DNA from 4 places in the Citrobacter meridianamericanus genome. Region 4 is predicted to be linked to each of the others. Evidence: predicted binding sites of a transcription regulator. Region 4 holds the regulator's gene; each other region holds the start of a gene.
The links. Region 4 encodes CRP, which controls carbon source genes, mostly activating them, when cyclic AMP is high. Its sites were predicted from a motif close to ATGTGANNNNNNTCACAT; they were not measured.
Positions count from the first base shown of each region.

Region 1: a site for CRP is predicted at 1,445-1,462, ahead of epd (erythrose-4-phosphate dehydrogenase). Genes of this name have one in related genera too.
Region 2: a site for CRP is predicted at 1,555-1,572, ahead of NMD08_RS14000 (sugar transporter). Genes of this name have one in related genera too.
Region 3: a site for CRP is predicted at 1,862-1,879, ahead of NMD08_RS10505 (arabinose ABC transporter substrate-binding protein). Genes of this name have one in related genera too.

Region 1 is NZ_CP101036.1:1,002,412-1,005,544, forward strand. Features, by position in the region: gene NMD08_RS04855 (energy-coupling factor transporter transmembrane component T) at 1-252, opposite strand, end outside; gene NMD08_RS04860 (ECF transporter S component) at 253-831, opposite strand; gene NMD08_RS04865 (PPC domain-containing DNA-binding protein) at 856-1,281, opposite strand; gene epd (erythrose-4-phosphate dehydrogenase) at 1,656-2,684, shown strand; gene pgk (phosphoglycerate kinase) at 2,724-3,133, shown strand, end outside.
Region 2 is NZ_CP101036.1:2,857,407-2,860,539, reverse strand. Features, by position in the region: gene NMD08_RS14005 (MarC family NAAT transporter) at 1-249, shown strand, start outside; gene NMD08_RS14000 (sugar transporter) at 287-1,480, opposite strand; gene NMD08_RS13995 (SDR family NAD(P)-dependent oxidoreductase) at 1,677-2,354, opposite strand; gene NMD08_RS13990 (YhcH/YjgK/YiaL family protein) at 2,355-2,825, opposite strand; gene NMD08_RS13985 (exo-alpha-sialidase) at 2,825-3,133, opposite strand, start outside.
Region 3 is NZ_CP101036.1:2,200,723-2,203,855, reverse strand. Features, by position in the region: gene araG (arabinose ABC transporter ATP-binding protein AraG) at 1-612, opposite strand, end outside; gene NMD08_RS10505 (arabinose ABC transporter substrate-binding protein) at 728-1,717, opposite strand; gene NMD08_RS10500 (DJ-1/PfpI family protein) at 2,033-2,590, opposite strand.
Region 4 is NZ_CP101036.1:421,262-424,394, reverse strand. Features, by position in the region: gene NMD08_RS01940 (phosphoribulokinase) at 1-248, shown strand, start outside; gene NMD08_RS01935 (OsmC family protein) at 342-749, opposite strand; gene crp (cAMP-activated global transcriptional regulator CRP) at 1,056-1,688, shown strand; gene NMD08_RS01925 (YccS/YhfK family putative transporter) at 1,740-3,133, shown strand, end outside.

The DNA of each region.
Region 1 (3,133 bases), 580 kb from region 4:
GGCCCAGCGCTCTGGCGTGCGTGGCTGTCCGCTAATCCACTCGGTAAGCCATCCGCCGTGTACCAGCCATAGCCCCAGCCCTAAGGGGATCATCAGCCAAAGTACGTATTTCGCTCGCGACCGCGTAGCCTTCATACATAACAAACTGACGAACGTCGCGGCGCCGTACAAGCTGAGCGGCACTCCGGCTGGCAGCAGGAGCGTGGAGCAGGCGGCAAGCGCCCACAGAGTTAACGACGTAAACGGATGCATTTAGCGCACGGCAGACATCGTAGGGAAATGACGCGTGGTGCGCAGCGGAAGTTGTCGCAGCAGCACCCAGACGATGATTGCCGTGAGGATTTTATCGACCAGATTCGCTCCGATGACGGTGATGGCGACGGACTCCACCAGGTTCTGACCGACCGAGTGCATCCAGGCAACAAAAAGATCGGCACCGCTGCCAGTGACGCCGCCAAACAGGGTCGTGCGAATCGGCACGGCAACGAGGGTCACTGCAAGTGTGATGATCACGCCGCTGACCACGACTTTGGGTAAGGTGCGAAACCATCCAGCCCGTGCCAGCCAACCGGCAACCAGTCCAATAACCATCGCCACAGGCGCGAAGGCGGCGGCAATAGGATCGGTCAAAAGCCCCCATAACAGGTTAGTGAGTAATCCGGTTAGCATCCCCACGACCGGGCCTAACAGCACCGCGCTGATCAACGTGCCAATCGAGTCGAGAAAAATAGGCAATTTCAACATGCTGATGAGTTGCCCGCCGACCATGTTGATGGCGATAGCAATGACAATAAGTACCAGAGACTGGCTGGAAAATTGGCGACGCGCCATAGAAGACCTCGAATAAGTGAAGCGTTAGCGGGATGAAATAACCAGTTCGTCATAACCGGAGACGGCGCAGGGCTGTCGGCTGAATGCCAGAGACGCCAACTCGCCAATCACCAGTTCCAGCGTGGTTCGCACGGTACAACCCGGCATCATGTGTCCGCCCAGCATCGCGCCGTGCTGGTCGGCAATCGCCAGATGGAGATGCTCGCCGGTAAGTTCCAGCGTGCCGTTCAGAGAGATAATTTCCCACGTCCCCGTGTGTAAGGTGGTTTCTTCACATCCGGCGAAGCGCAGAGCAACGTTGGTCAAACTGCCGGTGCAACCCGCTATCCAGGCTGCCTGTAGTTGATGTTGCTGGATAAACGCATGTAGCGCTGAAAAGACTTCCTCGCCGGGTAGTAAACGCAGCGCATGAAAGCGAGCTTCAGATGGTTGGGAATAGAATGTTGTCATAGTTGAGGAACTCCGAGACTCGGACGTAGCGCTGATAATATAGACGCGGGTTAAGGCGCTTTCTGATATAAATCAGGATTTGTGACATGGCAATGAAATAATCTTGCTACGGTTATTCGTAATTCTGGAATATGGAATAAAAGTCGCGTTGAAGGACGTTAAAATGTGACGTAAGTCAGATAACTGTGTTCTGTTGCTGGACAATCATTCCTTTTATTCCGCGTTTCGCTTATTCTAGCTGAAGCGTTTCAGTCGATTAAATGTTCGACAATTAACCAATTAGTCGCAGTTTGCGACAGGTAAGGTTTCCCTGAGCGATTTGCTGCATTACTCTGTCTGCCACATCGTTTCTGAGAAATCCTTGCAGGAGACCTATGACCGTACGCGTAGCGATTAATGGTTTCGGTCGCATCGGACGCAACGTGGTTCGTGCTTTGTATGAATCCGGGCGTCGGGCGGAAATCACCGTGGTGGCAATCAACGAACTGGCGGATGCTGCAGGCATGGCGCATTTGTTGAAATATGACACCAGCCATGGGCGTTTTGCCTGGGATGTTCGTCAGGAACGAGACCAGCTCATCGTTGGCGATGATGCGATCCGCATTCTGCATGAGCGAACGCTCGATGCGCTTCCATGGCGCGAACTGGGTGTCGACGTTGTGCTGGATTGTACGGGGGTCTTCGGCAGTCGCGAACACGGAGAGGCGCATATTGCCGCCGGCGCAAAGAAAGTGCTCTTTTCACATCCTGGTAGTCACGACATCGACGCAACCGTTGTGTTTGGCGTTAATCAGGATCAGCTGCGCGCTGAGCACCGGATCGTTTCCAATGCCTCCTGCACTACGAATTGTATAATACCCGTCATTAAATTGCTGGATGATGCTTACGGCATTGAGTCTGGTACCGTCACCACGATCCACTCCGCGATGCACGATCAGCAGGTTATTGATGCTTATCATCCTGACTTGCGTCGCACACGAGCGGCCAGTCAGTCGATCATTCCGGTTGATACTAAACTGGCGGCGGGCATCACGAGAATTTTCCCGCAGTTTAACGATCGTTTTGAAGCGATTGCGGTGCGTGTACCAACCATAAATGTGACGGCGATCGACTTAAGCGTGACGGTGAAAAAACCAGTAAAAGCCAGTGAAGTCAACCAGTTGCTGCAAAAAGCAGCACAGGGTGCATTTCATGGTATAGTTGACTATACGGAATTACCGTTGGTCTCTGTAGATTTTAACCACGACCCGCACAGCGCCATCGTTGATGGTACGCAAACGCGCGTGAGTGGCGCTCACCTGATCAAAACGCTGGTCTGGTGTGATAATGAATGGGGCTTTGCTAACCGTATGCTCGACACGACGTTAGCGATGGCTGCTATTGGTTTCAGGCTCGACGCTTGAGCGTCGACAAAACTTTATGAATCAACGAGAGGATTCACCATGTCTGTAATTAAGATGACCGATCTGGATCTGGCTGGTAAACGCGTTTTTATCCGTGCGGACCTGAACGTACCAGTTAAAGAAGGGAAAGTAACCAGCGATGCACGTATTCGTGCTTCCCTGCCGACCATCGAACTGGCCCTGAAACAGGGTGCTAAAGTGATGGTAACTTCCCACCTGGGTCGTCCTACCGAAGGCGAGTACAACGAAGAATTCTCTCTGCTGCCGGTTGTTAACTACCTGAAAGACAAACTGTCTGCTCCGGTTCGCCTGGTAAAAGATTACCTGGACGGCGTTGAAGTCGCTGCCGGTGAACTGGTTGTTCTGGAAAACGTTCGCTTTAACAAAGGCGAGAAGAAAGACGACGAAGCGCTGTCCAAAAAATATGCTGCTCTGTGCGACGTATTCGT
Region 2 (3,133 bases), 2.4 Mb from region 4:
AGTTCGGCCTCCACCGTGCGTCATGGCTCCGAATTTCCAGAGTGGGTGATCATGGTTGCGCCACCGATTATCTTTGCGGTGGTTGGGGTTATTCTGTGGGGCTGTTTACGCAGTTCCGGGGGGATCATGCGCCTGGTCGGCAAAGGGGGGATCGAAGCGATTTCCCGTCTGATGGGCTTCCTGCTGGTGTGTATGGGCGTGCAGTTTATTATAAACGGCGTGCTGGAAATTATTAAGACTTACGCGTAAAGCAAGGTGCCCGGTATGGTCTACCGGGCACTTTTTATCAATGCTGGGGCTGTTCTTCCAGCGATACCGGCCATTTACGAAAGATAATCACTGACCATATCAACGCTACAACGGCAGGCACTGCGCCTACGTAACCAATCGTAGACATTGACCAGTGCAGACTCACCTGATTGCCCACCAGGGCGCCAGCGCCAATACCGATATTGAAGATTCCGGAGAACAATGCCATAGCGACGTCGGTGGCATCCGGGGCCAGCGCCAGCACTTTTACCTGCATGCCCAGACCTATCAACATAATGGCGATGCCCCAGAAAATACTCAGGACAGCCAGATGCATTTCGCTGCCAGCGGCGGGCAGTAATAGCACCAGACATATCGTCAGCAGGGCAATGGCGCTGCTAATCAGTACGGAGGCATGTTGATTACCCAACTTGCCGAATATGACGCTCCCGACAATACCCGCACCACCCAGAACCAGCAACAGTACGGTAGCAAAGTTTGCGCTCAGCCCGGCGACAGTCTGCACAAACGGTTCAATATAGCTATAGGCCGTGTAATGCGCGGTGACCACAATCACCGTTAGTACATACAGACTCATCAACGCCGGACGGCGGAATAACACCGGCAGACTTTTTAATGAACCGGAATGCTCACTGGGTAATGTTGGCAGGAGCTTAATCAGGCAAAGCAGAGTAATTAGCGCCCCCATACCAATGGCGAAGAAGGTAGTGCGCCAGCCAAAATACTGGCCGACGATGCGTCCGATAGGCAGCCCCAGCACCATCGCCAGCGCGGTGCCGGTCGCAATCAGACTGAGTGCCTGCGCGCGTTTCCCGGCCGGAGCAAGGCGGATCGCCAGCGATGCGGTAATCGACCAGAAAATGGCGTGTGCGAAAGCTATACCAATACGACTAATCAACAACACGGTAAAATTCCATGCCAGGAAAGAGAGTACGTGGCTGGCAATAAACACGACAAACAGGCAGATCAGTAGCTTGCGGCGTTCTACCTGGCTGGTGAGCAGCATGAAGGGTAGCGACATCAAGGCCACAACCCAGGCGTAGATCGTCAGCATGATCCCGACCTGAGCGGTCTGCATATTAAAGCTTTGTGCGATGTCGGAAAGCAAACCGACAGGGACAAACTCGGTGGTATTAAAAATAAAACCGGCAATAGCAAGCGTAACTACCCGTAGCCACGCGACCTTGCGGGAAACAGTGTCTGTTGTCATATCTAATAGGTGGATTAGCTGCGAAAAGGTAAGGGCACGATCTTAAAACGTTTGCTGGCGAAAATACAATCATTTTGTGATTCAGATCGCATTTCATTGACTGGATGACATAATTTGCTGCCGAACATTCTGCGTATTTTTAACTATTTCATTATTAATGAAATTCCGGGCGAGGGTATCTCGCCCGGATGGGGATTTAGCGCAACGATGCCCCACCGCATATGACTAACTCCTGCCCGGTTACCGCAGCGGCATTTTCTGATACCAGCCAGGCGACCAGCGAAGCGACTTCCTGAGGTTTAATCAGGCGGCCAATGGGTGGCACGTTGGGAGGAGAACTTTCACGGCCAGGCATCTTCAGCATTGGCGTTTGCGTAGCGCCTGGGGCGACCACATTCACTGTAATCCCTTTTGGTGCAAGTTCTGCGGCCCAGCTTCTGATCATTCCCACCAACGCGGCTTTGGTTGCCGCATACTGTGAACGACCAGCCGCACCACGAGAGGTTCGACTTCCGATGGCCACCACCCGCCCGCCAGCGACCATCCGGGGAGCAAAGTAATTGACCAGCGTTTCGACGGCCTCAATATGTAAATGCCATAATCGCTGGCTGATGTCGGCGTTCAATTCCCCCAGCGGTGCCGCAGCCATAATACCTGCGGCATGAATAATAGCGTCAGGTGTGGCGAGCGTTGGCATTATGTCCCATAAAGATGAGTTGTCGCTCAGATCCACATTCACGCAGCAAAACGCAGGATCGCTGCGTGCGACGGAGGAGCGGCACAAACCTGTTACTTGCCAGCCGTCATTGAGCAACTGAGTGACAATGGCCTCGCCGATCCCGGAGCTGGCTCCGGTGACAATCGCGTGACGCATTTAAACCTCCGGAGATGACAGGGGAACTTTGAACACGGCTTTGCGGACTGTTCCTGGCTGGCTGACCGCACATAATGCCTGATGCGCTTCACCAGGCATAAAGACGGCAAAATCTCCTGCTCGTAACGTTATCGTGACATTCAGTTCAGCCTGTGTAGAAATAAAAAGGTCGGGTTTGCGTTCTTCATCACCGTTGAAAAAAGCAGATTTTCCCCCCGCGTTGATACGCTCTTCTCCTGTCAAAACCACCTGTATATCGGCCCACTGGCGATGGTATTCAGTATGACGCTGCGAGGCTTGCTGGGTTTGCGCTGGGCCAAGAGTACAAAACCAGTCGACATTATCAGGCTGCCATCGGCCATCTTCTCGTGCCTGTAAGGCCGCGAGATGGCAGCGGGGATCGCGCAGTATATCCTGCAGACAGAAGGGTAACCCTGCCAGATCGAGAACGTTAAGATTACCGATAATCATCAGTGATCCTCCTGAATCCATTCCGGAGTGAGGCGAACGTATTTAATGGCCTGACGAAAATACGTATAAGCAATGTGCAATTGACCATCAGCACCCTGTTTAATACTGGGATAGGAAAACTCACGGTTGAGTTTTTCTTGTGAATTGTTGGTCATGCAATAACCGTCGCCTTCATCAAGATTACGCTGCCAGGGCCACGTTTTACCCCCATCGGCAGAGAGGGCGACGGTCATCGGTGCGCGTGGTGCGCCCCAGAAAGCCGAACGGCCTGATGTCACTACCGGCTGGATGCGGTCATCATCGCCATC
Region 3 (3,133 bases), 1.8 Mb from region 4:
CTCCATACGGTGCGAAACGTACAAGATGATGCGTCCTTCATTGCGCAACTCGCGGATAACGCGAAACAGATTCTCAATCTCACGTGCTGACAGGGAGCTGGTCGGTTCATCAAACGCAATAATTTTGGCGTTTCGCGCCAGCGCTTTCGCAATCTCCACCATCTGCCATTGACCGATGGAGAGGTATTTCAATGGTGTGTCGGGATCGATATCCATGCCCAGATGCTTAAGCTGGATCCCCGCTTCATAGTTCAGCAGCGAGCGGTTCACAATTCCGCCTTTATGCGGCAACTGGCCTAGATAAATATTCTCGGCAACGGTCATTTCCGGGACGAGATGCAGCTCCTGATAAATAATGGCGACACCGGCATTAAGCGCAGCAGTGGTGTCCGCAAACGAAACCTCTTGTCCGCGGATCGTCAAAGATCCCGTTGTTGGCGCATAGTTACCGCTGAGAATCTTTAAGAGTGTTGACTTCCCGGCGCCATTTTCGCCCATCAGCGCATGCACCTGACCGGCATAGCAGTCGAAACTGATATCCGTAAGCGCTTTAACGCCGGGGAACGTTTTGCCAATGCCGCGAAATGAGAGATACGGGGTAGACTGTTGCATAACGTCTCCGTGAATCAGATCTTTATGCCGGATAGCGGCGTTGCCTCATCCGGCCTACTGAGTACGCAATTCGTACGCCGGACAAGACGCATTGACGTCGCATCCGGCGTTTATGTTACTTACCGCCTAAGCCTTTCTTCGCGAGCTCTTCTTTGAAGTTATCGCGGGTAATCAGCACTACATCCGTCACTTCGGTAAACGCCGGAGGCTCTGCACCTTTTGTTACCCAGTTGTAGAGCATTTCGCTTGATTTATAGCCGTGAACGTCCGGGCTTGGCAGCAATGAGCCGTAGAACCCGGTCGCTTCGCCTTTGGACAGTTCGCTTACTGCATCAACGCCGTTGATACCAATACCAATTACGTTTGGTGCTTTGAAGCCCTGCCCTTCGGTCGCACGTACGCCGCCCAGCACGGTGTTGTCGTTCATGCCGACAATCAGCCAGTGTTTGACTTCAGGATGCTGAACCAGCATAGAGTTAGCGGCATCGAATGCGCCGGGGATATCATTTGATTTAGTTGGGACCTGGTAGATCTGTTTTTCCGGGAAGCCAGCGGCTTTAAGCGCTTCCATTGAACCAGAAGTACGACGACGTGCGGTGTCGAGTTCGTTCGCAGTTATAGCCATCACGGCGGTGGATTTCACATCCCAGCCGCGTTTTTGCATCTCCTTGTACAGTTCCTGACCCTGGCGCTCACCAATTTTGGTTGCCGCCATCATCACTAACGGCACGGTCTCCATCGGCTTGCCTTTGGCGTTGGCAAACTGGTCATCAACGGCAATGACTTTCATATCGTAGCCACGTGCCTTCGCCATAATGGCAGGCCCGAGTTTAGGATCCGGGGTACAAATGACAAACCCTTTTGCGCCACTGGCAGCGAGGCTGTCGATGGCGTTAAGGGTTTTCTCACCATCCGGAACGGCAATTTTGATCACCTCAAAGCCAAGGTCTTTACCGGCTTTATCGGCAAATTTCCATTCTGTCTGGAACCACGGTTCTTCCGGCTGTTTAACCAAGAAACCGAGCTTCATGGATTCAGCGATAGCGGATTGTGACATAATGGCAGCCAGACCGATGGCAGCCAGCGCTTTAGTGAATTTGTGCATGGTTAACTCCAGCTTTAACGTTCTTTTATGTAGGGTAAAATCAGACGATTTTTTGTAATTCGGACGTAAAACAAGGCATTACCTTTTATTGATAAGATCAATGCCAGTGCTGAGAGTATTTTTAGCGGGAAATTGATTCTCCATAAGAGAGCGGCATCACACCACAGAATTACAGTAATTGCGTACATAAATTCAGCGGGAAATGACATAAAAAAACGCGGTTTTGTCGACGGAAAAAAAGAGGAATAGCAGATTAGTCCATAACATCAGCCAACGAATCCTTGTTCCCGAATACCGAAGCATTCGGGAAAATGATTACCATTGGTAATAAATGTGGTCAGCGTGATCGCGAACCGGAGTGTCGTCGCCCAGCAGACGCGCCGAAAGCGTCAGCGCGAAATCGAAAATATGCCCTAACCCTTTGCCGCTAATCAGATTGCCATCTTCAACCACCGGCGCATCGATATATTCCCCATCGGTGACGTTTTGCCACAGCTCTCCAGAGCACACGTAGCGACGCCCCTTCAGCAGACCGTTGCCGCCCAACACCCGTGCAGCCGCAGAACACACCGGGCAGATGAGTTTCCCCTCATCATCATGACGAGCCACAAACCGGATAACCGCCTCACTGGCGGCAAGGTTAACGCTACCCTGCGGCCCGCCAGGCAACACGATGGCATCGTAGAGATACGACTGACGCGCGGCCAGCGTGCTGTCCGTTACCATCGGTACGTCATGGTAACTCACCACCGCGCGTGACTCCGCGCAGGCCAGAGTTTCAACCTCGATATTCAGTCGACGCAGAATATCAATGGTAACTATCGCCTCCGCCTCTTCAAAACCGGGTGCCAGCAGCACCGCGACTTTCTTCATATGTAACTCCTCGCTTTATCCACATAAACGAAACAATTAATGACGAATAGTTCTGGCCGTTAAATTTCTCAATTTGATTAAAACTGATCTGGCACAAAAAATTAGCTATCAGATCATTAATCCGATCGTGAAATTGCTTCGCAGCATGAACAGATAATCATCAGGAGCCAGACAATATCTTATTGTGGAAAATATTTTTGTGATTTAAAACACCATTTCATTATTGAAATGTGGATTTAATAACATAAATATCAACTCGTTGCATTCATGTCATCTATATGCAAAGAGAGCAGAAGCACAGATGGGGTGATGACAATATGTAAAAAAACATAAATACACAGATTTAAGGATTTTCTTATGTCGGAGCAAGCGTTATGCTGATTCACGATCGGGAGCGAATATAATTCGCGATCGCTAAAGGACCGGCGGAACGGATTTATTCTGCTAACAGTTATAATTGTACGTAGAGATGTAGTGCAGCGGCAGCCCGTTGTACTGGCGTTAGTAACGTACATCCCCCTTTCTGTAAATAAGGATATTGAT
Region 4 (3,133 bases):
TACCCACCGTCGATACCTCTAACCCCTTTGCCGCCAAGAGTATTCCGTCACTCGATGAAAGCTTTGTCGTGATTCATTTTCGTAATCTGGAAGGGATCGATTTCCCATGGCTACTGGCCATGCTGCAGGGCTCATTCATTTCTCATATCAATACATTGGTTGTTCCGGGCGGGAAAATGGGTCTGGCGATGGAATTGATTATGCTGCCGCTAGTCCAGCGACTGATGGAAGGTAAAAAGATAGAGTAAGGTGTTTTTTTGCCGGATGGCGGCTAATGCTTTATCCGGCCTACGCGTTTAAATCCTGTAGGCCTGATAAGTGTAACGCCATCAGGCATAACATCACGAAGCGGCAACCACTTCATAGGAGTGGGTAATGTTCACCGCCTTTTCCAGCATCAGCGCCACGGAGCAATATTTTTCCGCCGAAAGATCGACCGCGCGAGCGACGGACGCATCTTTCAGATCGTTACCCGTTACAACGAAATGCAGGTTGATGTGGGTAAACAGGCGTGGCGCTTCATCACGACGCTCGGAGGTCAGCTTCACTTCGCAGTTGGTCACATCCTGACGACCCTTTTGCAGGATCGACACCACATCAATTGCGCTGCAACCGCCCGCAGCCATTAAGACCATTTCCATCGGGCTCGGCGCTTTATCACCGGAGTTACCGTCCATCAAAATCTGGTGGCCAGAGGCGGACTCACCGAGGAAGGTTAACCCTTCAACCCACTTAACACGTGCTTGCATATTTTATTACTCCGATGCATCAATTTTCCTGACAGATTACGCGCACACAACAAATCTCGCAACGGAAGGCGACCTGCGTCATGCTGAAGCGAGACACCAGGAGACACACGGCGAAAGCTATGCTAAAACAGTCAGGATGCTACAGTAATACATTGACGTACTGCATGTATGCAGAGGACATCACATTACAGGCCGTCGCACGTATTGACAGCCCCCTTCCCAGGTAGCGGGAAGCACATTTTTGCAAACCCAGAGGCAGGTAGTATTTTGGCTCTGGAGACAGCTTATAACAGAGGATAACCGCGCATGGTGCTTGGCAAACCGCAAACAGACCCGACTCTCGAATGGTTCTTGTCTCATTGCCATATTCATAAGTACCCATCGAAGAGCACGCTGATTCACCAGGGTGAAAAAGCGGAAACGTTGTACTACATCGTTAAAGGCTCAGTGGCAGTGCTGATCAAAGATGAAGAAGGGAAAGAAATGATCCTTTCTTATCTGAATCAGGGCGATTTTATTGGTGAATTAGGCCTCTTCGAAGAAGGTCAGGAACGCAGCGCCTGGGTCCGTGCTAAAACTGCATGTGAAGTCGCTGAAATTTCGTACAAAAAATTTCGCCAATTAATCCAGGTCAATCCAGATATTCTGATGCGCCTGTCCTCTCAGATGGCTCGCCGTCTGCAGGTCACGTCTGAAAAAGTTGGCAACCTTGCCTTCCTCGACGTTACCGGTCGTATCGCGCAGACTCTGCTGAATCTGGCGAAACAGCCTGACGCGATGACCCACCCGGACGGCATGCAGATTAAAATCACCCGCCAGGAAATCGGCCAGATCGTTGGCTGTTCCCGTGAGACCGTTGGTCGTATTCTGAAGATGCTGGAAGATCAGAATCTGATCTCCGCACACGGTAAGACCATCGTCGTCTACGGCACACGTTAACCCCATCGAAGTGGCGCGTTACCCCGTAATGCGCCACTTTTGTTTGCACCGATGTGGCGAAGACTGATATATCACCCTGAGATCAACTACGCACTACGACAGACGCTGGTGCTATGTTTACCTGTGGCCGTCGGTCTGATCATCGGGCAGCTTCATCTGGGGCTCCTCTTCTCCCTCGTCCCTGCCTGCTGCAATATTGCCGGTCTTGATACCCCGCATAAGCGCTTTTTCAAACGCTTAGTGATTGGTGCGTCTTTGTTTGCCGGATGCAGTCTGATCATGCAGATACTGCTGGCACAGACTATACCGCTGCCGCTGATCCTCACTGGCCTGACGCTGATTCTTGGTGTAACCGCTGAATTAGGCCCTCTGCATGCACGACTACTACCTGCCTCGCTTATCGCGGCAATTTTCACGCTCAGCCTGGCCGGGAACATGCCCGTCTGGGAGCCACTGCTGATCTACGCGTTGGGTACATTGTGGTACGGCCTGTTCAACTGGTTCTGGTTCTGGATGTGGCGTGAGCAGCCGCTGCGTGAGTCGCTCAGCTTGTTGTATCGTGAATTAGCCGATTACTGTGAGGCCAAATACAGCCTCCTGACTCAGCATGCCGATCCGGAAAAAGCGCTACCCCCCCTGCTTGTGCGCCAACAAAAAGCGGTAGATTTGATTACCCAGTGCTATCAGCAAATGCATATGCTGTCGGCACATCGCAACAACGATTATAAGCGCCTGCTACGTGCCTTTCAGGAGGCGCTCGATTTACAGGAACATATTTCCGTCAGCCTCCACCAGCCGGAAGAGGTGCAAAAGCTGGTAGAACGTAGCCACGCCGAACAGGTGATCCGCTGGAACGCGCGCACCGTCGCCGAACGCCTTCGCGTTCTGGCCGATGACATTTTGTATCACCGCTTGCCAACACGTTTTTCAATGGATAAACAAATTGGCACGCTGGAGAAAATTGCCAACCAACATCCGGACAATCCGGTAGGACAATTTTGTTACTGGCACTTCAGCCGTATTGCCCGAGTGCTACGCACCCAGCGCCCACTGTATGCCCGGGATTTAATGGCTGACAAGCAGCGTCGGTTGCCGCTTATCCCCGCACTGAAAAGCTATATGTCGTTGAAATCCCCAGCGCTGCGTAATGCCGGACGCATCAGCGTAATGTTGAGCATTGCCAGCCTGATGGGCAGCGCTTTACATCTGCCAAAACCCTACTGGATTTTGATGACAATCCTGTTCGTCACGCAAAATGGCTACGGGGCGACCCGGGTACGTATTTTACACCGTTCAGTAGGGACGCTCGTTGGCCTGGTGATCGCTGGCGTCACACTGCACTTTCATATTCAGGAGAGTTACACGCTGGCAGGCATGCTGCTGATAACCCTGGTGAGTTATCTGACCATCCGTAAAAACTACGGCTGGGCTACCGTCGGCTTTAC